4 regions of the Alteromonas sp. ABH4_452 genome follow, and region 1 is predicted to be linked to each of the others. Evidence: predicted binding sites of a transcription regulator. Region 1 holds the regulator's gene; each other region holds the start of a gene.

Region 1 (5,356 bases):
ACACCATTTTGCAAGCTAAAGGCGTTGCAAATGATATTTTCGGAGCTAGTGTATGAGCCAGTTTGGCTTCAATCGCTTAGGTTTAAGTATATCGGCGCTATTTATCTTAGCTATGCTTATGTACATCCCAACGTGGATGGAAGAGCAGCCTGAAACTCAAGGTAGTAGCGAAAATGATGCGCTCAAGCCTGCCTACAAGGCCAAAAACTTAACAACAACCTTGTACAACCAAGACGGTGAGTTAAATCACAAAGTCTTTGCAGAGTCGATGGAGCATTACGACCAATTAGGCTTTGTTTTATTCCAACAACCTAAATATACCCTTTATACAGAAAGCGCTTCATCACCTTGGGTTGTTACTGCGCAGGAAGGAACGCTTTATAACAATGAATTAATTCAGCTTGAAGATAGCGTTGTTATTGAAAATCAAACCAGCGATGATTTTGTCAAAAGTTTATCCACGGAATACATCCAGATAAATTTAGACACGAAACAAATGACATCTGATCAACCCGTTGAGATACTGGGTACGCAATATCTTATTTTAAGCAATGGGTTTAACGCGAATTTACGCACACAAGAATACGAGCTTTTAGATCATGTACAAACGACTTATTCCCCTAGCAACTAGCCTTCTACTTGCCATCGCTAGCGGTGCGGTAATAGCCAGTGAAGAAGATTTTTCACAACCCATTAAGATAGGGTCAAACACCCAATTTATTGATGGTAAAAACAAAACCGCGCTGTACAAGGAAGATGTACTTATTACCCAAGGTTCACTCCTAATCGAAGCTGATGAAGTAGAAGTAATAGCTACAGATGGCAGCGGCCGTGAAATATTTATCGCCCGTGGCAACCCTGCTAGCTATTCTCAATCACTAGAAGACGGTACACCGGTATCAGCGAAAGCCAATGAAATTCGCTATGAAGTAATTAATCGCACTATTTCTCTGGCGGGTAATGCTGAGCTACAGCAAGATACCAGTAAAGTGCAAGGTGATAAGATTACGTTCGATATGATTACGGAACAATTGCTTGCAACGGGTGGTGCCGGTGAAGATGGTGAAGGTCGTGTAACCACAGTATTTACTCCTGACACCATTCGTAAAACATCGTCTAAGAAAGACAACGAGGACAATGAATAGCAATGGCAACTTTGAGCGCTAAAAACCTTGCTAAATCGTATAAATCGCGACAGGTTGTTCGCGATGTAAGCCTTTCAGTGTCTACCGGTCAAATTGTTGGTCTTCTCGGCCCTAACGGCGCTGGTAAGACCACCACTTTTTACATGATTGTAGGCTTAGTCAACTTAGACAAAGGCAAGATCGAAATTGATGATAATGAGCTTACTCACCAGCCAATGCATGAGCGCGCACGCCGCGGTATAGGCTACCTCCCGCAAGAGGCATCAATATTTAGAAAGCTTACGGTACATGAAAATATCATGGCCATTTTGCAAACCCGTAAAGATTTAAATTCACAGCAGCAAGAAGAAGAAGCAGATGCCCTACTTGATGAATTTAATATCAACCATATACGTAATAGTACGGGCATGAGCTTGTCAGGGGGAGAACGGCGTCGCGTAGAGATTGCTCGAGCTCTGGCAGCAAAACCACAATTTATTTTGTTAGACGAACCATTTGCCGGTGTTGATCCAATATCAGTTAATGATATAAAGAAGATAATACAGCATCTGCGAGATAGGGGTATTGGTATCCTTATCACGGACCATAACGTACGCGAAACATTGGATGTTTGCGAAAAAGCGTACATTGTGAGTCATGGCGAGCTTATTGCGCAAGGAACTGCGGAACAGGTTTTAAGTAATCAAAAAGTAAGGGACGTATACCTAGGCGAACAATTCAGGCTATAGTTAGTGTAACCGAATTGTCATTTTTCAGTTTCGCTCTGGTATATTTAATTTAGAGCATTTAAATAAGACGTAGATGAAACCATCTTTACAGCTAAAATTTAGCCAACAACTTACCATGACACCTCAGCTTCAGCAGGCTATTAAACTGCTGCAGCTTTCTACGCTTGATCTCCAGCAAGAGATACAAGAAGCCCTCGATTCTAATCCGCTTTTAGAAGTGGAAGAAGGTAACGACGAGCCACAAGTAGAAAAGAATAATGTCGATAGTGACGATAGCGCTGCTGAAGCGACCGCTTCTGCATCAAGCGATACGCTAGAAGCAGGAGATGCACTGGAGAAGAATGATCTTCCCGATGAGCTACCTATCGACAGTACCTGGGATGAGTATTATTCGGCTTCTTCCGCGCCTGCACCTGGCCCATCTAATGATGATGAACAAATCTTCCAAGGTGAGACCACAGAAGACATCCAAGAACATCTTCTTTGGCAAATGCGCCTCACTCATTTTTCAGATACTGACCGCGCTATCGCTACAGCAATCATCGACTCAATTGACGAATCAGGTTATTTAACCGTTACTCTTGACGACATCTTAGAAGCGGTCAACGACGATGATCTAGAAGAGCCTATCGAAATGGACGAAATAGAGTGTGTGCTTAAGCGCATTCAAATGTTCGACCCCATTGGTTCAGGTTCTCGTACACCTCAAGAGTGTCTTATGGTGCAATTGCGCCAGTTTTCAGAAGACACACCGTGGCTTGCTGAAGCGAAGCAGCTTATTGAGGAATATTCAGACTTACTGAGCAGTAAAGACTACCGCACGCTAATGCGTAAGAGCCGATTGAAAGAAGATCAGCTGCGCGAAGCAATGCGTTTACTTCAAACCTTGAATCCTCGCCCAGGTAGTGCTTTAGTTACTAAAGAGCCTGAGTACGTTATTCCTGATGTCTCAGTAACCAAGAAAAATGGCCGTTGGGTGGTTGAGCTGAACCCCGACAGTCTGCCTAAATTAAGCGTAAACCAACAGTACGCAGCGATGAGTCGTCGTGCCAAGAACAGCAGCGATTCACAATTCATCCGCTCACACATGCAAGAGGCCAAGTGGTTCATAAAGAGCCTTGAATCTCGCAACGATACCTTAATGAAGGTTGCAAATTGCATTGTGCAGCAGCAAATGGGCTTTTTTGAGCACGGCCCGGAAATGATGAAACCAATGGTGCTAAATGATGTCGCAGAAATGGTAGATATGCACGAATCGACTATTTCGCGTGTAACAACGCAGAAGTATATGCATACGCCCCGTGGCATCTTCGAATTGAAGTATTTCTTCTCAAGCCACGTAGCAACAGAGTCAGGTGGTGAGTGTTCATCTACAGCGATTCGTGCATTGATCAAGAAGTTAGTGGCTGCGGAAAATCCTAGCAAGCCGCTAAGTGATAGCAAGATTGCTTCATTGTTGGCCGAGCAAGGCATAAAAGTCGCTCGGCGAACAATAGCAAAATACCGGGAATCATTGTCGATCCCGCCGTCGAACCAACGCAAAAGCCTTATTTAAACGGGCTTAATAATATAAGGAAGACGAAATATGCAAATCAACCTTACTGGTCATCATGTCGAAATCACCGACTCTTTGCGTAATTATGTCGATACGAAGTTCAGCAAACTTGAACGTCACTTTGATCACATTTCTAATGTGCATGTCATCCTGAACGTTGAAAAATTAAATCAAAAAGCTGAAGCGACTGTTCATTTAAGTGGCGCTGAAGTATTCGCATCCTCAGAAAATACCGACATGTATGCGGCGATTGACAGCATGGTTGATAAACTCGACCGGCAGGTAATCAAGCATAAGGAAAAACTGAAAAAACATTAGTAGTTAATTGAGCATGGATATACAAGCCATCGTAAGTCTGGACCGCACCGAGTGTGCGGTTCAGTGTAATAGTAAAAAGCGAATTCTTGAGATCATCGCTGATATCGCTGCCAAGCATAACGACAACATCGACCAGGCAACGGTTCTAAATAGCTTGATGGCTCGAGAACGTATGGGTAGCACGGGTATTGGTAACGGGATAGCACTGCCTCACGGTCGCTTGGCCGGCCTTGAGAAGGTAATAGCAATCGTTGTAACAAGTACACCAGCTATCAACTTTGATGCCCTAGACGAAAAGCCCGTAGACATATTCTTTGCTCTTCTCGTTCCCGAAGAGCAAACCGAAGGACACCTTCAGACACTGGCTACCGTAGCCGGTAAGCTAAGCGACAAAGAAACGATTAAAACAATACGTCGTGCAACAACCAGCGACGAAATTATTTCTGCATTAAGTTAAACAAAAAGTGCCTACACCTCATAGGTAGGCGCTTTATTCGACAACTCGTATGTGATGAAACCAGAATATAAGGGAGAGTTTAGGTGAAGCTGATCATAATCAGTGGTCGTTCGGGGTCTGGTAAGTCTGTCGCACTTCGCGCATTGGAAGACTTAGGTTATTACTGTGTTGATAATATCCCAGTAAATTTGCTTCCCACCCTCACCCATACTGTTGTTGATGAATACGATCAAGTTGCGGTAAGTATTGACGTTAGGAACCTACCCAAAAACCCTGACGACTTGGTAGAGATTCTAGACTACCTGCCTTCTTCTTGGTCGATGACTATAGTGTACATTGACGCAAGCGATGACGTTCTGGTTAAGCGTTTTAGCGAAACTCGCCGTCTTCACCCTTTAGCTAAGCTAAATAAGTCTCTATCGGAGGCTATTAGGGCGGAGTCTGCGCTTCTTGCGCCAATTACTGAACGCGCCGATTTATACCTAGATACAGACAAGCTAACAATACATCAACTCGCCGAATTGATCCGTGAACGTATATTGGGTAAGAAAAGTTCACGCCTTGTTCTTGTCTTTGAGTCGTTTGGCTTTAAACACGGCATACCTAAAGATGCTGACTACGTTTTTGACGCGCGTTTTTTACCTAACCCGCATTGGGAGCCAGACCTTAAACACTTAACTGGGTTAGATGCCCCCGTGGAAGTATTTTTAGGCTCACAACCCGTAGTAACCAAATTTATTTGGCAGATTCAAAACTTGATGACCACATGGCTTCCCCATTTAGAACGCAACAATAGAAGCTATGTGACTGTGGCTATCGGTTGCACTGGCGGCCAACACCGCTCAGTCTATATTGCCCAAACCTTGTCGAAAACGTTCAGCGAAATACACCCTGATGTTCAAATTCGTCACAGAGAGTTGAACCAGTAATGACTATTCAAAAAACGCTTACAATCGTCAATAAACTAGGCTTACACGCCAGAGCAGCCACGCAATTGGTTAAGCTTGCTAATCAGTTTCATGCCAAAATCATTTTGAAAAAAGGCGATAAAGAAGCCGATGCAAGCAGCGTCTTAGGCTTGATGATGCTGGAAAGTCACCAAGGTGAACAGGTAGATGTTATTGTCGATGGTGATGATGCGGTCGATGCACTT
Region 2 (5,356 bases), 1.8 Mb from region 1:
ATGATAAATGATCTCAATCAAGGCTATGCAAGAAGAAAATGAAGAAAGGTTAAGGACTGTCTACACTTAGAGTATTAAAGAGTGACATTAACTAATGGTAACTGTCACTCTATACAAAGAGCCCTAGCAAAGGAGGCGCAACGATGATCATTAGTTCAAAACAGCTTACTCACTTTTCTATTCACGCCGTTGATGACAAGGTAGGCGGTGTTCGCGATATTCTCTTTGACGATGAAACGTTTACCGTACGTTATTTGGTTGCAGATACAAATACGTGGCTTCCTCTTAGCAGAAAAGTTGTTATTTCTCCTATCGCTGTGACAGAGCTAGATAGCAGTGATGACACTGTTCACGTAAATATGACTGTTGAAAAGTTAAAGAATAGTCCGTCAATTGATGAACATAAGCCCGTTTCTAGAGAGTATGAAGAAAACCTCTTCAAGTACTTTGGTTACGGCTACTACTGGATTGGGCCAGGGGCATGGGGAGAATTTGCACATCCCAATGAGCTCGTTGAATTACAGCAAGCAGAAGAATCCGAAACACTTCACCCTGAAAAAACGAGTAATCATTTGAGGGCTGTTGGCGAAGTGGGAGGTTATGAGGTTGCTACGACTACCGACAACGTTGGACACATAAGCAATTTTATAATCGACACGCGAAGTTGGAAAATTGTGATGCTAGTGGTTGATACCAATAACTGGCTTCCAGGCGGTAAACATCTTGCGCTATTACCGAGAGACATTGAAAATATCGATTGGGCGGCACACTGTGTTGCGGTCAACCTGAGTCATGACGAATTGGTCAATAGACCAGAGGTTGATAGTGATAGGATTGCAGAAGAGGACTACATTGCCCTTTTGAGAAAGCAACTGGATAGCGAGTAAACAACTGGATAGCTCGTCTAAGATTAGAATTTGAATAAATGTTAAACGATATAATGTCCGTGTTGGCACGGACATTATCGTTGTGATAATGGATACGAAAAAGTTACTTGCAGAAGAATTCGTCCATAAGCGCAATAAGTCGTTTGACACGTTCATCCGCTAGTCGATAGTAAATTGTTTGCCCTTCCCTTCTCGTAGCTACCATTTTCGACTCTCGCAATAGCGCAAGGTGTTGAGAAATCACGGGCTGTGAAACATTGACTACTTCCAAAAGCTCGGTTACCGACTTTTCCTCTTTTAACAATGAACAAAGCACCATAAGACGTGTTTTATTCGCAAATTGCTTAAGGAAGATCTCAGCTTCCACCGCATGTTCCATTATATCCTCTGAACCTATTACCATATCTTCAGACATAAGCACTTCCTTTCTTTAACATTTCTGGCAATAATTTAGCTATTAATTATACTAAAGTATAAGACATTTTGCCGACTTGCCATTTTATGCGACGAATTCCGGTAATTCATATTGTTTTAGTGAGATTCGGCCCTTACATTAGATTAACCTTATCTTAATTACATAAAGTCGTTATCAATTGGAAGTATTATGCTAATAGATATTAAAACTCGGATTGAGAACATCAGTTTCGATATTCGATGCGTCACTGCAGAAAAAGCTTCAGAAGAGCTAGTGCACAATAATGGCGCTCTCATCGATGTCAGGGAAAGCAATGAAGCAGCTAGCCAGCCAGTCCCCTCTGCCCAAAACATTCCACGAGGCGTGCTCGAGATGAAAGCACTGGAGAAATTCAAAGATGCCTCTACACCGCTTTACATTCATTGTGCATCTGGCGTTCGTGCCAAATTAGCCGCTGAGCAATTAATGCTTATGGGATACGAGAACGTATCAGTAGTAACGTGTCCTGTATCATCTATTAACCTCGCTCTTGAAAAGTGACTTGTATAATCAGTCTATGCTATAAGTAGCCCATAAAGCGGGTTAAGGGCGTCGTATGCTTAAATCTACACTCGAACAATGGCGTATGTTTAAAGCCGTTGTTGATGCTGGTGGTTTCAATCAAGCAGCTGCAGAAGTACATAAAAGTCAATCTAGTGTTCATCACGCTGTTCAAAAACTTGAGAATGCCATTGGTGTAACACTATTTGAAAATATTGGCCGTAAAGTACAGCTTTCTCCGCAGGGTGAGCTCATGTATCGCCGCGCTTCGTTTTTGCTTAACGAAGCTCACAAGCTTGAAGCGGTAGCAAGTAGCTTAAAAGTAGGAACAGAAACAACACTACGTATAGCTGTGGATATTATTTTCCCTTCTGAGTTATTGTATAACGTGCTTGCCAAAGTCTCTGCAGAGTTTCCTCTCTTACGTATAGAAATAGAGGAAACCGTCCTTAGCGGAGCTAACGCGTTATTAAGTAGCGGAAAAGTAGATTTGGGCATTTCTCCCTTTGTCTTTCCGAATGGTTTTAGCGAAGACTTATGTGAAATTGAGTTCGCCGCGGTGGCTCATGCTAAACATCCATTGCATCAATTAAATAGAACTCTTACCTTAGAAGATCTTAAAACTCATCGTCAGATTGTCGTTCGCGACTCATCTGCAGAGCGCAAGGCGGATGTGGGTTGGCTGGGTGCAGAACAGCGCTGGACAGTGAGTCACGTGAGAACATCTTTAGATATCATCGCTCAAGGATTAGGATTTGCATGGCTACCTATAGCCATTATCAAGGATGAATTAGAAAATGGTACGCTAGTACCGCTTCCTTTGAATAACAATGCGGCGTTGAGAAAGGCCCTTCTCTATCTTTCTTTCGAAGATGGAGACACGTTAGGCCCAGCGGCACGCGCATTTATGGGAGAACTGAGGTACCAAACAATGAACTTGCCTACCTCTGAGTTTATGCTTGATTGATGTATAAGTAGCTCGCGCATTAGCTCACCACGGCAGGCAGGTGCTTAAAGCCTAACACAAAACCAAACAGCGAAATTGTTACACCTACCAAGGCTACTGCGCCGTCGTCTGTAGCCATACCAACCGCCATTATGAATACCGCCAAGGCGGGAATAAGACCCATAAAGGGAATAAGCTCTAACGGAACCATTACCAAGCCGCAGCCAACACAATTCAATGCAATTAGAGAGCGGAAAACGGGCTGCCTCATAAAAAAACAACGGGGAACGAGAAAGCGATCAACACTGGCCGCGTAGGGTTTTACTTTTTCAACTATATGGCGCAACTGATCGGCATCGCAATGAATATCCATTACTTTTTGAGGTAACCAGGGATGTCTGCTACCGAGTAATATTTGCAATGCGATAAGTAAAATCGTCACACCGGTTAACGAAGGTACACCTGGAATAGCGCCTATAGGGGTGCAGGCGATAAAGGAAGGAAGCGCTAGCATCGGGCCAAAGCCCCGTTTTTCCATTACTTCCCAAAAGTCTGCAAAATAAAATAAATTTTGACTAGCCCGAGGCTGCATTTTTGTCAGCAGCTCGGTTAAGGTCATTGATCTCTCAGCTGTTTTTGCCCACATTTTCAATTCCTTTGACATAAATTTAGCTGTAATCCCCTAATTTCAGAGAGCAAATGCGGACCTACTATGCGCAAACCTTCGGTAAATTTTATCTACTCTTTCCACCAATTATAAAATTGCTCCCCCAACAAATTGTGCGAAAAATGTGCCATAGCTCTATGCACACACAATTCATAAGGTAATGGGAATACTTTTTGCAGTCGTTTGTAAATAGGTAACACTCAGACTGTATTTGATAGATCGAAACCCGGTTAGAGCAAATAGTGGAAACGAAGTATTAAACAGTCGTTCGCTGAATTAAGCTTACATGCTTGAGGTGAGTTACTTAAATGCTAATGTAGTGTTACATGACCTATACAACATAACGCTTGGAAATAAACGATCAAAACTAGGTATCTAGTTATTTTTCCTTGCTGTTTATGATAAAACTATAACATTGATTTTATTCCATATTTTAAATGGAAAGTAATAGAGAGGGACATCCACGTGCTAACCGTACTTTTAGTTGATGATGACGCCGAGTTTACAGAAGTAGCTTGTACTATTATTGAATTTTTAGGCCACGACGTTCTAACCGCTGCTACATTAGCTGAAGCCCGTGATTGGCTTGAGAAAGAAACATTCGATCACGTACTGTTAGATTTTATGCTGCCTGATGGTAGTGGCGCTCATCTATTTAATGAACTTGATGCGCTTCCTAAGCGTCCTCGCGTTACTCTAATTACTGGTCACCCTTCGGTTAAAAGCGTGATTAAAGGCTTATGTGGCCCTACCGTAGACTACCTTGTAAAGCCAATACAGCGCGAAGAAATTGAGGCTGTTCTAAGTAAAAAACAAAAAGACACAACACCTAAAGAAGAAACAATTGAAAAACACTTCGATTTGCTGATAGGCGAGTCTCCCGTGATGAAAGAGTTATACAAACTCATTTCAAGAGTCAGTAAAACAAGTGCTAACGTCATGCTGTTAGGCGAAAGTGGCGTTGGTAAAGAAGTGGTTGCTGCTGCAATTCACCGAGCTTCTGAAAGTGAAGGTCCTTATATCGCCACAAACTGTGGTGCCTTTTCTAAAGAATTGATTGGTAGTGAACTGTTTGGCCATGAAAAAGGTGCCTTCACTGGTGCGGTAGGTCGTAAAGAAGGTGTGTTTGAGCAGGCGGAAGGTGGCACCCTTTTCTTAGATGAAATCACAGAAATGCCCATCGATATGCAGCCCAACCTTTTGCGCGTACTTGAAAATAAAGTAGTGCTTCGCGTAGGTGGCACAAAATCTATACCGGTAAATTGTCGCGTAGTATCTGCAACAAACAGAACAATGGAAGAAATAGCTCAAAGCAAAGTGTTGCGCGAAGATATCTATTTTAGATTGGCCGTTTTCCCAATCACTATCCCACCATTACGTGAACGAAAAGAAGATATTCCGCTGCTAGCGAAAACCTTTATTGCAGAATTTAACAAAGATAACGGTTCTAATTTTAAATGGGAAGATAATCAACTTGAAACGCTTCAAGCCTATGATTGGCCAGGAAACGTTCGTGAGTTAAGACACTTCGTTCACCGTGCAGCAATTATGAGTGACCCTGAGAAGAGTGAGATTGAACTACCTAAAACTATTGAATCTCCTTTTGCACAGAAGCAGAGTACGACACCTGCCCTTCAAGCTGGAAGAACGATTGAAGATGTAGAAAAAGAGCTTATCTACGCCACGTTAGAAAAAGTAAGTGGCAATAAAACCACGGCCGCAGAAATGTTAGGGATAAGTACTAAAACGCTGTACAACCGCCTTCATGCCTACGGCGATCTAAGCAAAGATGAATAATAAGGGGTGCTCGATATGACGAGCGAGGAATTCTCACGTCTAAGTGTTTTCGTACATGATGCTCGCAAGCCTTTAAATAGAATATCTATGCAGGCGGAGCTAGT
Region 3 (5,356 bases), 1.6 Mb from region 1:
ATCTAATTGTACAAATATACGCTTCCAAAGTGATTTGGTAGTAGACGTTCCAATGCCAGTGTCAATTACTACCCAGCCGCCTTCACCGCGGATTAAGTACAGGTTTATATGATCGAGTTCAAATGGAAGGGGCATAGTTAGCCAAAGTACATCTTCGGCTACTTCAATTAGCTCACCCGGTTCTACCTGTTTGTCGTATAGATACTCCATATCGCCCTCACCTTTTCTAGCCTGCATCTTTTAATATTCACTAAGTCGTTCCACTGTTTCCAATGGCTGCTAAAATAGCCTAGGTACGACCGCCTTTTTTGATAAAACCGTAAGTCGATAATGCTAGTGTGTAAACGCAGCATAATCTTATTGGTCTGATACCTTCGTTCTCATGCAAGATAATTAGTACCAGTCTCGTTCTAACTCGCTCCGTTAACAAAAACAAACATATCTGTCGAATAGAGATCTATAGGACTTGGTGATAACAAACGCTATACTGTGGTTGTTGAAGTTGATAGCCGACGTATTTTGTACCTTTTGCGCTTTTGACTGAATACGTAAAATGTGGGTTAGAAAAATTCAATCAACGTCCACGCACTTAGGGCTTTCCTAATAAATTGACACCTTTAAAAAGCGGTTAGTAAAAACAAATTCATGTCAGCCCCAGTAATACAGCAAGGGTTCATACTCAACAAAAGTACGTTTACCCAGCGAGGCAAAGTCTATGTTGAACTCTGGGTTAAAACCGCCAATAACACCGCTAGATTAGTATCGTCACCTCAGAACCCCACTTGCTTTGTGTCCCTCGAACAATGTGCTGCATTGCGCGACATTGCTGCTCGTATGCCAGTTAAGATCATAATTTCAGAAGATGGTTTTCACACACTGGAACAAGTTCCTGTGGCTACGGTCAAGACCGCCACCGAATCGCATATGCACCAGCTTCGCCAACGCGCGCAAGAGCAAAGTATTGTATTGTATGAAGCCGATATTCGCGTGGCCGATCGCTATCTAATGGAGCGCTTTGTGTATGGCGCAGTGGAATTCGTTACCCCACAAGTTGTCGATGATACGCCACAACTTGTTATAGAAAATGCGCAGATAAGGCCCTGCCATTTCAGAACTACTTTTACATCATTAAGTATAGATATTGAGTGTAATGAACACGAAGAGCTGTTCAGCATTGCACTGGCAGGCGAAGGAAAAAGTGTAGTGCTGCTTGTTTGTCCACCGAGTTTTATTGGTCAGACATTACAGGAGCAAGAAGACAGTCCATACACGCTTGTTACGGTCGAGTCTGAAAAAGAACTACTAGAAGCTTTTTTTTCACACCTAACCTCCCACGACCCAGACATTATTTTGGGTTGGAACGTTAAGCAGTTTGATATGGCTGTGCTGGGCCGCCGTGCTAAGGCAAATTCGCTCAAGTATGCTATTGGCCGCCATGGCCGAGAGGCTTCAGTAAGACAGTGGGAAGACCAAACACTTGTTGATGTGCCTGGCCGATGCGTGATTGATGGTATTGAAGCACTTAAAACCATGACCTATCAGTTTGAGTCCTTCTCTCTTGACCATGTTTCCGAAGAACTGCTTGGTGAAAATAAGCTTATTCAAGCTGCCGACAAACTTGAAGCGATAAAACATCTTTATCATAGCGACCCTGTTGCACTCGCGAACTACAACTTTAAAGACACCGAACTAGTAAACCGCATTCAGGATAAAACCCAGTTTATTGATTTTCTGGCATTACGGAGCATTCTTACCGGCTTAGATATGAGCCGCCCGGGAGGCTCGGTAGCGGCGTTTTTAAACGTTTATTTACCTAAGCTACACCGCAAGTCTTATGTCGCTGGAGTGAGGCCAGAAAATGGCGGTTTAGCTAGTCCGGGCGGTTATGTCATGCGCTCGCAACCAGGTTTATATAAAGATGTTTTAGTCCTCGATTTTAAGAGCCTTTACCCTTCCATTATTCGCACGTTTAAAATCGACCCGTTAGGGCTTGCAGAAGGACTTAAGTCTCCTAATACGGCAATAGAGGGGTTTAAAGGCGCAGTATTTAGCCGCGAATCACATTTTCTACCTTCAATTATCGAAAACCTATGGCTTCAGCGCGACGAAGCCAAAAAACAGAAAGACGCACCACGCTCTCAAGCCATTAAAATATTAATGAACTCTTTCTATGGAGTACTTGGTAGCGGAGGCTGTCCTTTTTACGATCCTCGTCTTGCCAGTTCAATTACATTGCGTGGGCATGAGATCATGCAAACCACTGCGAGTTGGATTGAGGAACTAGGCTATACGGTTATTTACGGTGATACTGATTCAACCTTTGTGCATGTTGAAGGAAATACTGCACTGGGTACACCTTCTGAAACAGGTCGTGAGCTTGCCAAAACTATTAACCAGAAATGGACTGAGTTACTTAAGCGTCAGTTCGACATTGATTGCCATTTGGAGATTGAGTTCGAATCTCACTTTTCTACCTTCTTTATGCCAACAATTCGTGGCTCTTCTGAAGGGAGTAAAAAGCGCTACGCAGGGATGAAAGACGGTGAGCTTATCTTTAAAGGCCTAGAGAACGTGCGTTCGGATTGGACAGTGCTTGCTAAAGAGTTCCAATACGAACTATACAAAAGAGTATTTACCAATGAACCTGTAAAGCAGTACATCAATAAAACGCTAAACGCAGTAAAAGCGGGAAAAATGGATGAAGAGTTGGTGTATAAAAAGCGACTAAGAAAACCACTTTCTTCGTATGTAAAATCTCTTCCCCCCCACGTTAAAGCGGCGAGACGGGCCGACAAATTATTTGAAGAACAGGGTTTACCACTTCGCTACCAATCTAATACTTCCATAGCCTATGTAATTACCGTTCAAGGGCCACAAACGGTGGAAACAATCTCTGCGCCGCTTGACTATGACCACTATATAGAGAAGCAGATAAAACCCATTGCTGATAGTATATTGCCAATGATATCTCTTAGTTTTGAGCGCATAGCTAACGCTCAACTTTCCTTATTTTAACTATGTTTATTTGTATGAAGATCTTTCAGGCTTCGTGACAAATTAACAAAAGTATTACACTCTGAATCTATTTCCACCTTTAGCTATTACTCATACTTTCAATAACTTAACTCGTTGGCACGACAAGTGAATAAGATATTTGTGAGTAGCTAAATAGGTTTGTTTGAAGAATTAACTTCAATCAACATGCGTTCAATTTAGTGATTAGGGCAATTGATAGCCCGTGTTCGCAATGAGAAACAGAAGGAATTTGATTATGAAGATCACAAAGTTAAGTATGATTACTAGTGCTGTTGTTGCAGCTACACTTTCTGCGTCTGCATTCGCAGGCCATCATGAAGAAAAAATTTCTAAGAGCTTTAATGCGCTTGATCAAGATGGTAATGGCTACATAGTCGGTTCAGAATCGTCAGGTACAATCGACAGCAAATTAGTATCTAAAATGGATACGGACGGCGACAGTATGGTTAGCCGCGCAGAATTCAATTCATTTGTCGATGAAAAACCATCGATGTTCAGCGATGAGGTTATCACTCAGGTTAAAGCTGAAGGTACAACAGACGCTGTACTCACTGAAGAAGGCAATCCAGCACTTTTTTCTAAAGCTGATAATGAAATGATTTCAGAAAAGAATAAAGAGTTGCGCACTGAGATGTCTGCAACGGCCAATACTAAGTTCACTAAAATCGACAAGGATAGCGATGGTAAAATCAGTGAGAAGGAGCTAGAAATGGCCGACGTTGAAGGCGACTTTGACTCAATGGATGAAGATGGTGATTCGTACATAACTCGTATGGAATACCGTACCTATTTTGAAGAGATTGAATCAGAATAGTTAAACTAAATAATTCATAGTATTCCCAACTATGTAGCCCCGCTTAAAGTGCGGGGCTTTTTTATTTTCCTTTAAACAATACACCCCACGAAACTCACCAGTTCGCCCCCTAATAAATAGCCTGCGACGAAACGCTAATATTTTTCGTTGAACAGCACCGTATACGACCAACATCTTGTCGACAAAACGCATTTACAACCATATTGTTAATAAAGGTTAAATATTTTGTTTACTCAATTGCGCATTCTGTAATTAGCGCAAAGGTCGCTATTGTGTACTTCGATTTCAAAATCATGATGGCGATTATCTAAAATTACATTTAAATCATATGCGTACGCGCATGGAGGCAAGGAATAATGGAATCAAATACACAGTCAAACACTGTATTTCCACTTCAAAAAAGTGAGTTTAGCGGTCCTTGTGATGCTGAACTGACATCACTCACAATAGGTCAATACTTCAAAAAGGTTGTCGACAATTATGGCGATAACCCAGCGATCATCGTAAAACATCAAAGTATTCACTGGACCTATCAGCAATACTGGCGTGAAGTAGAACGTGTGGCTTGTGGTTTACTTGCCAATGGCGTAGAGCCAGGTGATCGAGTTGGGATATGGTCCCCCAATAACATCGAGTGGTCACTTGTACAAATGGCCACGGCAAGAATTGGCGCGGTCATGGTATGTCTTAACCCCGCTTACCGCCCAGATGAATTAGCCTTTGCTATTAACAATGTCGGGGTAAAGCACTTGGTGATGGCACAGTCTTTTAAACACTCAAACTACATCGCCATTTTGAAGGAATTAGCCCCGGAACTAGATACCAACAACCAAAGTCAAGCGGATACGGCGCTATCGCTTTCGAAGCTACCCTCTCTTAAGCACGTATATACTATTGGCGAGACAACGGTAGACGGACTACAGGCGTTTTCAAAACTCCAAGTAGAGCCTACTAAGGCTTTAAAATCGCTGTTAATAGACATCGAAAGAACGCTAAATGCTGATGATAACATCAACATTCAATTCACCTCAGGTACGACCGGTAACCCGAAAGGCGCAACACTCACGCATCGCAATATATTAAATAATGGTTTATTAGTATCAGAAGCAACGAGATTTACGCACCAAGACAAGCTTTGTATTCCCGTACCACTCTATCATTGCTTTGGTATGGTGTTGGGCAACTTAGTCTGTTTAGCGTCCGGAGCATGCGCAGTATTTCCTGGGGAGTCTTTCGACCCCGAACAAACGCTTCGCACAGTAGAAGAAGAAAAATGTACAGGTTTGCACGGCGTGCCTACCATGTTCATCGCCGAGCTAGAGCTTCCTAACTTTAGAAGCTTCGATTTATCGAGCTTGAGAACTGGCGTTATGGCGGGAAGTACATGTCCTGAGGAACTAATGCGTAAAGTCCATAGTGAATTTCATATGACCGAAGTCGTTATAGGTTACGGTCAAACAGAATGCAGCCCTATCAATCATATTACCGATATTGATTCACCATTTG
Region 4 (5,356 bases), 130 kb from region 1:
CAGGGGTAGGTGTGAAGCTTTTAGGATGTAGTCGTTATAGACTGATGCCAGAATAGAACCCACAGCAGGCTTACAAATTTCACAACCTAAACCTTCACCATACTGTTCAAGTAGTTCGTCGAAGGTGCGAATGCTGTTAACTTTAACAATGTGAAACAGTTCTTGTCGGGTGTAATTGAAGTGCTCACAAATCGCTTTTGATACTTCCACACCTCGCTTTTCAAGCTCGCTATCTACTACATTTTTAAGCAACGCAGCGCATCCACCACAACCAGTACTGGCTTTAGTTTCACCTTTTACATCGCCAACGCTGCAACAGCCACCTTCAATAGCTGAAACAATGTCGCCCTTAGTCACGTTTAGGCATGAACAAATAGAGGCTGTGTCTGGAAGTGCATCGGCACCTAATGCTGGTGCAGCATCAGAAGATGGCAAAATCAGGCTTTCTGGGTGTTCAGGTAATTCGATATTATTAAGCGCATACTGTAGGAGCGTGTCGTAGTCACTGGTATCACCTACAAGGACCGCACCAAGTACGAGCTTTTGTTCGCTATCTACTACCAGCTTTTTATACACGCCTTCAGGCTGATTTAAGTATGTGTAGCTAAGGGCACCTTCTGTGCGTTCATGCGCATCGCCAATAGAACCCACTTCTACGCCCATTAGTTTGAGTTTGGTACTCATGTCTGCGCCAGCGAACTCGGCATCGCCACCTGTTATATGACTTACTGCCGTGCGCGCCATGGTATAACCAGGTGCAACCAAGCCAAAGATTTTGTTATCCCAAAGCGCACATTCACCCACAGCGTAAATGTTTGGGTCAGACGTCACGCAGTGGTTATCAATGACGATACCGCCGCGCTCACCTAGTGTTAGCGCTGATTTTCTACCGAGCTGATCGGAAGGTCGAATACCAGCAGAAAATAAAATCATGTCAGTTTCTAGCGCAGTGCCGTCTGCAAATACCATTTTATAGCGGCATGTATCACCAGCTTCGATAGTTTGGGTTGCTTTTTGGGTATGAACGGTTACGCCTAAATCTTCAATTTTGTCTTTAAGCACTGTCCCACCGGCTTGGTCTAGCTGCACTGCCATTAGCTGTGGTGCGAATTCAACCACGTGAGTATCTAGCCCAGCTTGCTTTAAGGCATTCGCCGCTTCTAAACCTAGAAGACCGCCGCCAACGACAACGCCTACCTTGCTCACCGCTGCTGACGCTTCAATAGCGAGCAGATCGTCTATGGTGCGGTACACTAAGCAATGCTCTTGGTCGTTCCCGGGAATGGGAGGCACGAAAGGATAAGAACCGGTGGCAAGAACCAGCTTATCGTAATTGAACACCTGCCCTTCTGAAGTCGTGACTTTATTATTGTCACGGTCTATATCCGTCACCAAGGCATTGGTGACTACGTTTACGCCCCATTCGGCGTACTGAGCGGGTGTAGTAAGCGCTAGGTCATCAGCACTAGCGCCACTAAAAAATGATGACAGATAAACGCGGTCGTATGCGAGGCGAGACTCGCCACATAAAACGGTTATTTCTACATTGGCATCGCTTTGGTGAAGCTGCTCAACAAAATGATGCCCCACCATGCCGTTGCCTACGACGACAATTTGCGTTTTTGAGTCCAATGAAGTCATGATATTCCCCTTTTTTCGGGACAAAAAAAAGCCCGCTTCAACTTTCGTTGATGCGGGCTTCGTTGCCTATTTTGCCAACGGTTTAGGTCGGCTAACACATTTTACGGAGTGTTATAAATCACACAATTTTCAGCGATTGACACAAATCACCAAAACACACTTTACGTTTATAGCTATCCAAGTTCAGTGCCAAAACCGTAAATAATTGTTTTTATTTGATTTACTAAAAAATAAGCATTATTCAGACTTCACAACTGCACCAAACAAACGCAAAACTGTGTTTACTTGGTGCATTAAGGCTTTCAAATAACTTAGGCCAGCTTATCCGTAGCTACTCGATAGCGAGGGTCTTCAACTACGTTAATTTCAACAAATTTGTCGGCCTTGCGAAGCAGTGAGCGACACTCATCGCTGATATGACGAATGTGTAGCTTCTTACCTTGCTCTTCGTATTTATCGGCAAGGGTATCTAGTGCGTCGATACCTGATGAATCCCAGATACGAGAGTCTTTAAAATCGATAACTACATCTTGTGGGTCGTTAGCGATATCAAACAAGTCTTTAAAATGCGATACCGAGCCAAAGAAAAGCGGGCCGTCTAGTTCATAGACTTTCCAGCCGTCGTTATCAATGTGCGACTTCGCTTCGATATGACGGGCGTGTTTCCATGCAAACACAAGGGCAGAAACGATAACACCGACAACCACCGCAATGGCAAGGTCAGCAATAACCGTAACGCCTGTCACTAGAAATAGTACAAAGGCATCTTCTTTGTTTACGCCGCGAATAATTCTGAATGACGCCCACTCAAAGGTAGCGATTACCACTACGAACATTACGCCAACAAGAGCAGCAAGCGGGATCATTTCAATAAGCGGTGCTGCAAATAGAATGAAGCCCAATAGTACAAGTGCGGCAGTAATACCAGATAAGCGACCACGGCCGCCAGAGTTTATATTGATCATGCTTTGACCAATCATGGCACAACCGCCCATACCGCCAAAGAAACCGTTAACGGTATTTGCAACGCCCTGGCCAACACACTCTTTATTACCGCGACCACGGGTATCGGTCATCTCATCAATTAATGAAAGGGTAAGGAGCGATTCAATAAGACCAACCAAGCAAAGAATCACTGAGGTTGGTAGTACTATCATGAAGGTTTCCCAGGTGAACGGCACCATAGGAATAGCAAAGCTAGGAAGCTCACCCGCTAGCGTTGCGGTATCGCGCTGGTCAGCCGGTAACAGGTCACGAACAAAGTCGATTACCGTACGTGCTTCTAAGTCGAGGCCGTGTACTAATGCTGTTACCGTAACAATCGCTACTAGCGACGCAGGAACAGCCTTCGTGAGCTTAGGCAGTAAATAGATAATGGCCATGGTTAACGCCACGAGCCCTAGCATCCAGTACAGCAGCGTACCTTCCATCCACTGCAGCTCTCCAGCAGCGTTAGTCACTTTAAACTGGCCTAACTGAGCTAAGAAAATAACGATTGCAAGACCGTTTACAAAGCCAAGCATTACCGGATATGGCACTAAACGAATAAACTTACCGAGCTTGAATATACCGCACATGATCTGCAGCAAGCCGGCTAAAATAACCGCTGCGAATAGATATTGCACACCGTGTTGGGCAACCAGTGCCACCATTACAACGGCCATGGCGCCGGTAGCACCAGAAATCATTCCAGGGCGACCGCCAATAGCAGACGTAATCAACCCCATCATAAAGGCCGCGTATAGACCTATCATTGGTTCTACGCCGGCTACAAATGCAAATGCGACGGCTTCAGGGACCAGGGCAAGTGCCACTGTAATACCTGATAGCACATCGTTCTTAACGTTGCTGTCTTTACTGGTAATTAAATCGAACATGTTCTCTCAGAAGCTAAGATGTTAAACACAACAACCCACCGTGGCGTAAACCGCGTGATAGCAGTACACCAAGTAGGCAGGATAATTTTTCGGCGATTCTATCACCATTGCAGCTTAAAATCTTTTAATAGATTGTTACGAGTGTATAAACACAGGTCAAAGCGCGTGGCTGACCATCTAGCAGCGCAGAAGTCTCTTTACGTCTTACCCATACAGCTTCTCGGTTTAGCTTCAGGCACGCTAAATTTTTGCGCCTTTACTGACAAGAGGCCTCTTACGTGGCATCGTATTGCAGTATTTTATAACCTAGCCCATCGGTGCGCTTAGCTCGTAGTATTAGTTCGTAGCTTTTGCTCGTATTATTGGCCCGCTACTTCGCGCTAATTTGCACTTAATGATGCGGCAATGATGTAGGGCATAGGCCTTATTTAACGAGGAGTTTACGTGGTACCTTATATTCTTACCATTTTGTGCGTGTTAGTAGCAGGCGCTATTCATTGGATGTCGCCAAAGGCTTATTGGAAAGCCACCATTATGTCTACCGCCGTTATCTTATTATTTTCTGTCGCCGCGCTATTTATTTTTCAGGCTTCTGGAATGCTGGTAAGCGAACATACTGGGGAAAATGCAGACTTCTCAGGGCAAATGCTCACCATTACTACTATGATTGCCTTCTTCGGCTTCTTGATTTCTCTCTTTGTCGGCTGGTTTCTCCGCGTGGTTAGAAACTAGCTGATAAAATTAAATACAACTATCTACAGGCGGGTTGCACCACTAAAGTGCAACACCGCTTACAACTTTCCTTAAGCTGCCTGTCATCCTTAACTCTCTAAATTGCAATTAACTCTGCTTAACACCTTTAAAAGTCGCGTCTTTTAAGCATTCAGCGCACTACGCCCCCATCCAAACCTTGCATAACTACATTCTGATAAACAGGGCATAAGTGTTGCTTAATTCATTGTGCTTTGAAGCAATACTTCGCAAAAAACTATCAATAAAAAAGCGAATTGCGTAAACGAACATTTAGCAGGGCCTCTTATGCTGCACGAACCTGAACAAACCATTGCGCTTTGTAGCGATGCGACCAAACGTTTTTTGCTGGCCGCAAAACATGCAGAAATTACTGTGTTAGAACAGCTTTCTAGTAACTGTCGTATTGTTATTGCGGTTCGTGAGCTTATACATGAACTGCAAAAAGAGCGCGGAGCCAGCAATATCTTTCTTGCGTCTAAAGCCGAGCGCTACAAAGCTGAGCGAATGCAGTATGTCAGTGCTAGCGAACAAGCAGAGTCAATGCTAAAGAGTCATTTGAAATCTCTTTACTTAACTGATGAGATTACTTCAGGCAACCCACGTTTATTGAGCAGTATCACGCTTGCCATGCAGGCGACAGACTACCTACCTCGCTTAAGAGAACAAGTCAGTAAGCAGCAGTTAACGCCACTGGAATCAACACGAGCCTACAGCCGCTTAGTGGCAAGTTTACTTACTGTCATTTTTGAAGCAGCGGATATAGCAAGCGACCCAACCATTACCCGTTTGCTTGTTGCTTTGTTCAACTTCATGCAGGCCAAAGAGTATGCTGGGCAAGAACGTGCGTGGGGGGCAATTGGTTTTGCAGAAACCCATTTCGACGCGCGTCTATGTGAAAAGCTTGCTGCGCTTCAGCAAGCCCAAGAGCATCACTTCAATATATTCTGTGAATTTAGCTGTAAGCCGCATAAGGACGCGTTGGATGCTTTAAATAAAAGCCCAGCGGCAATAGATATTACCCAGCTTAGAAATATGATTGCACAACTAAGTGACGGCAGCCCTATTGCCGGTGAAATATCAGAAGT

Evidence for each region. The regulator sigma-54, encoded in region 1, starts transcription at its own class of promoters, with help from an activator protein. The targets are predictions, from matches to a motif close to GTTGGCACGNNNNTNGNNT.
Region 2: a site for sigma-54 is predicted at 3,569-3,587, ahead of ACYX4N_RS09840 (exopolysaccharide biosynthesis protein). Genes of this name have one in related genera too.
Region 3: a site for sigma-54 is predicted at 3,129-3,147, ahead of ACYX4N_RS05040 (EF-hand domain-containing protein). Genes of this name have one in related genera too.
Region 4: a site for sigma-54 is predicted at 1,817-1,835, ahead of nirB (nitrite reductase large subunit NirB). Genes of this name have one in related genera too.

The regions. Positions count from the first base shown of each region.
Region 1 is NZ_CM149973.1:4,068,985-4,074,340, forward strand. Features, by position in the region: gene kdsC (3-deoxy-manno-octulosonate-8-phosphatase KdsC) at 1-56, shown strand, start outside; gene lptC (LPS export ABC transporter periplasmic protein LptC) at 53-631, shown strand; gene lptA (lipopolysaccharide transport periplasmic protein LptA) at 600-1,145, shown strand; gene lptB (LPS export ABC transporter ATP-binding protein) at 1,148-1,873, shown strand; gene ACYX4N_RS17460 (RNA polymerase factor sigma-54) at 1,947-3,428, shown strand; gene hpf (ribosome hibernation promoting factor) at 3,459-3,746, shown strand; gene ptsN (PTS IIA-like nitrogen regulatory protein PtsN) at 3,760-4,203, shown strand; gene rapZ (RNase adapter RapZ) at 4,287-5,132, shown strand; gene ACYX4N_RS17480 (HPr family phosphocarrier protein) at 5,132-5,356, shown strand, end outside.
Region 2 is NZ_CM149973.1:2,310,889-2,316,244, reverse strand. Features, by position in the region: gene ACYX4N_RS09860 (PRC-barrel domain-containing protein) at 144-887, shown strand; gene ACYX4N_RS09855 (ArsR/SmtB family transcription factor) at 991-1,302, opposite strand; gene ACYX4N_RS09850 (rhodanese-like domain-containing protein) at 1,492-1,842, shown strand; gene ACYX4N_RS09845 (LysR family transcriptional regulator) at 1,898-2,809, shown strand; gene ACYX4N_RS09840 (exopolysaccharide biosynthesis protein) at 2,829-3,434, opposite strand; gene ACYX4N_RS09835 (sigma-54-dependent transcriptional regulator) at 3,921-5,252, shown strand; gene ACYX4N_RS09830 (hypothetical protein) at 5,268-5,356, shown strand, end outside.
Region 3 is NZ_CM149973.1:1,163,658-1,169,013, reverse strand. Features, by position in the region: gene ACYX4N_RS05050 (MBL fold metallo-hydrolase) at 1-210, opposite strand, end outside; gene ACYX4N_RS05045 (DNA polymerase II) at 646-3,015, shown strand; gene ACYX4N_RS05040 (EF-hand domain-containing protein) at 3,272-3,850, shown strand; gene ACYX4N_RS05035 (AMP-binding protein) at 4,207-5,356, shown strand, end outside.
Region 4 is NZ_CM149973.1:4,201,734-4,207,089, forward strand. Features, by position in the region: gene nirB (nitrite reductase large subunit NirB) at 1-1,641, opposite strand, end outside; gene ACYX4N_RS17995 (SulP family inorganic anion transporter) at 1,953-3,518, opposite strand; gene ACYX4N_RS18000 (hypothetical protein) at 3,963-4,250, shown strand; gene ACYX4N_RS18005 (nitrate- and nitrite sensing domain-containing protein) at 4,557-5,356, shown strand, end outside.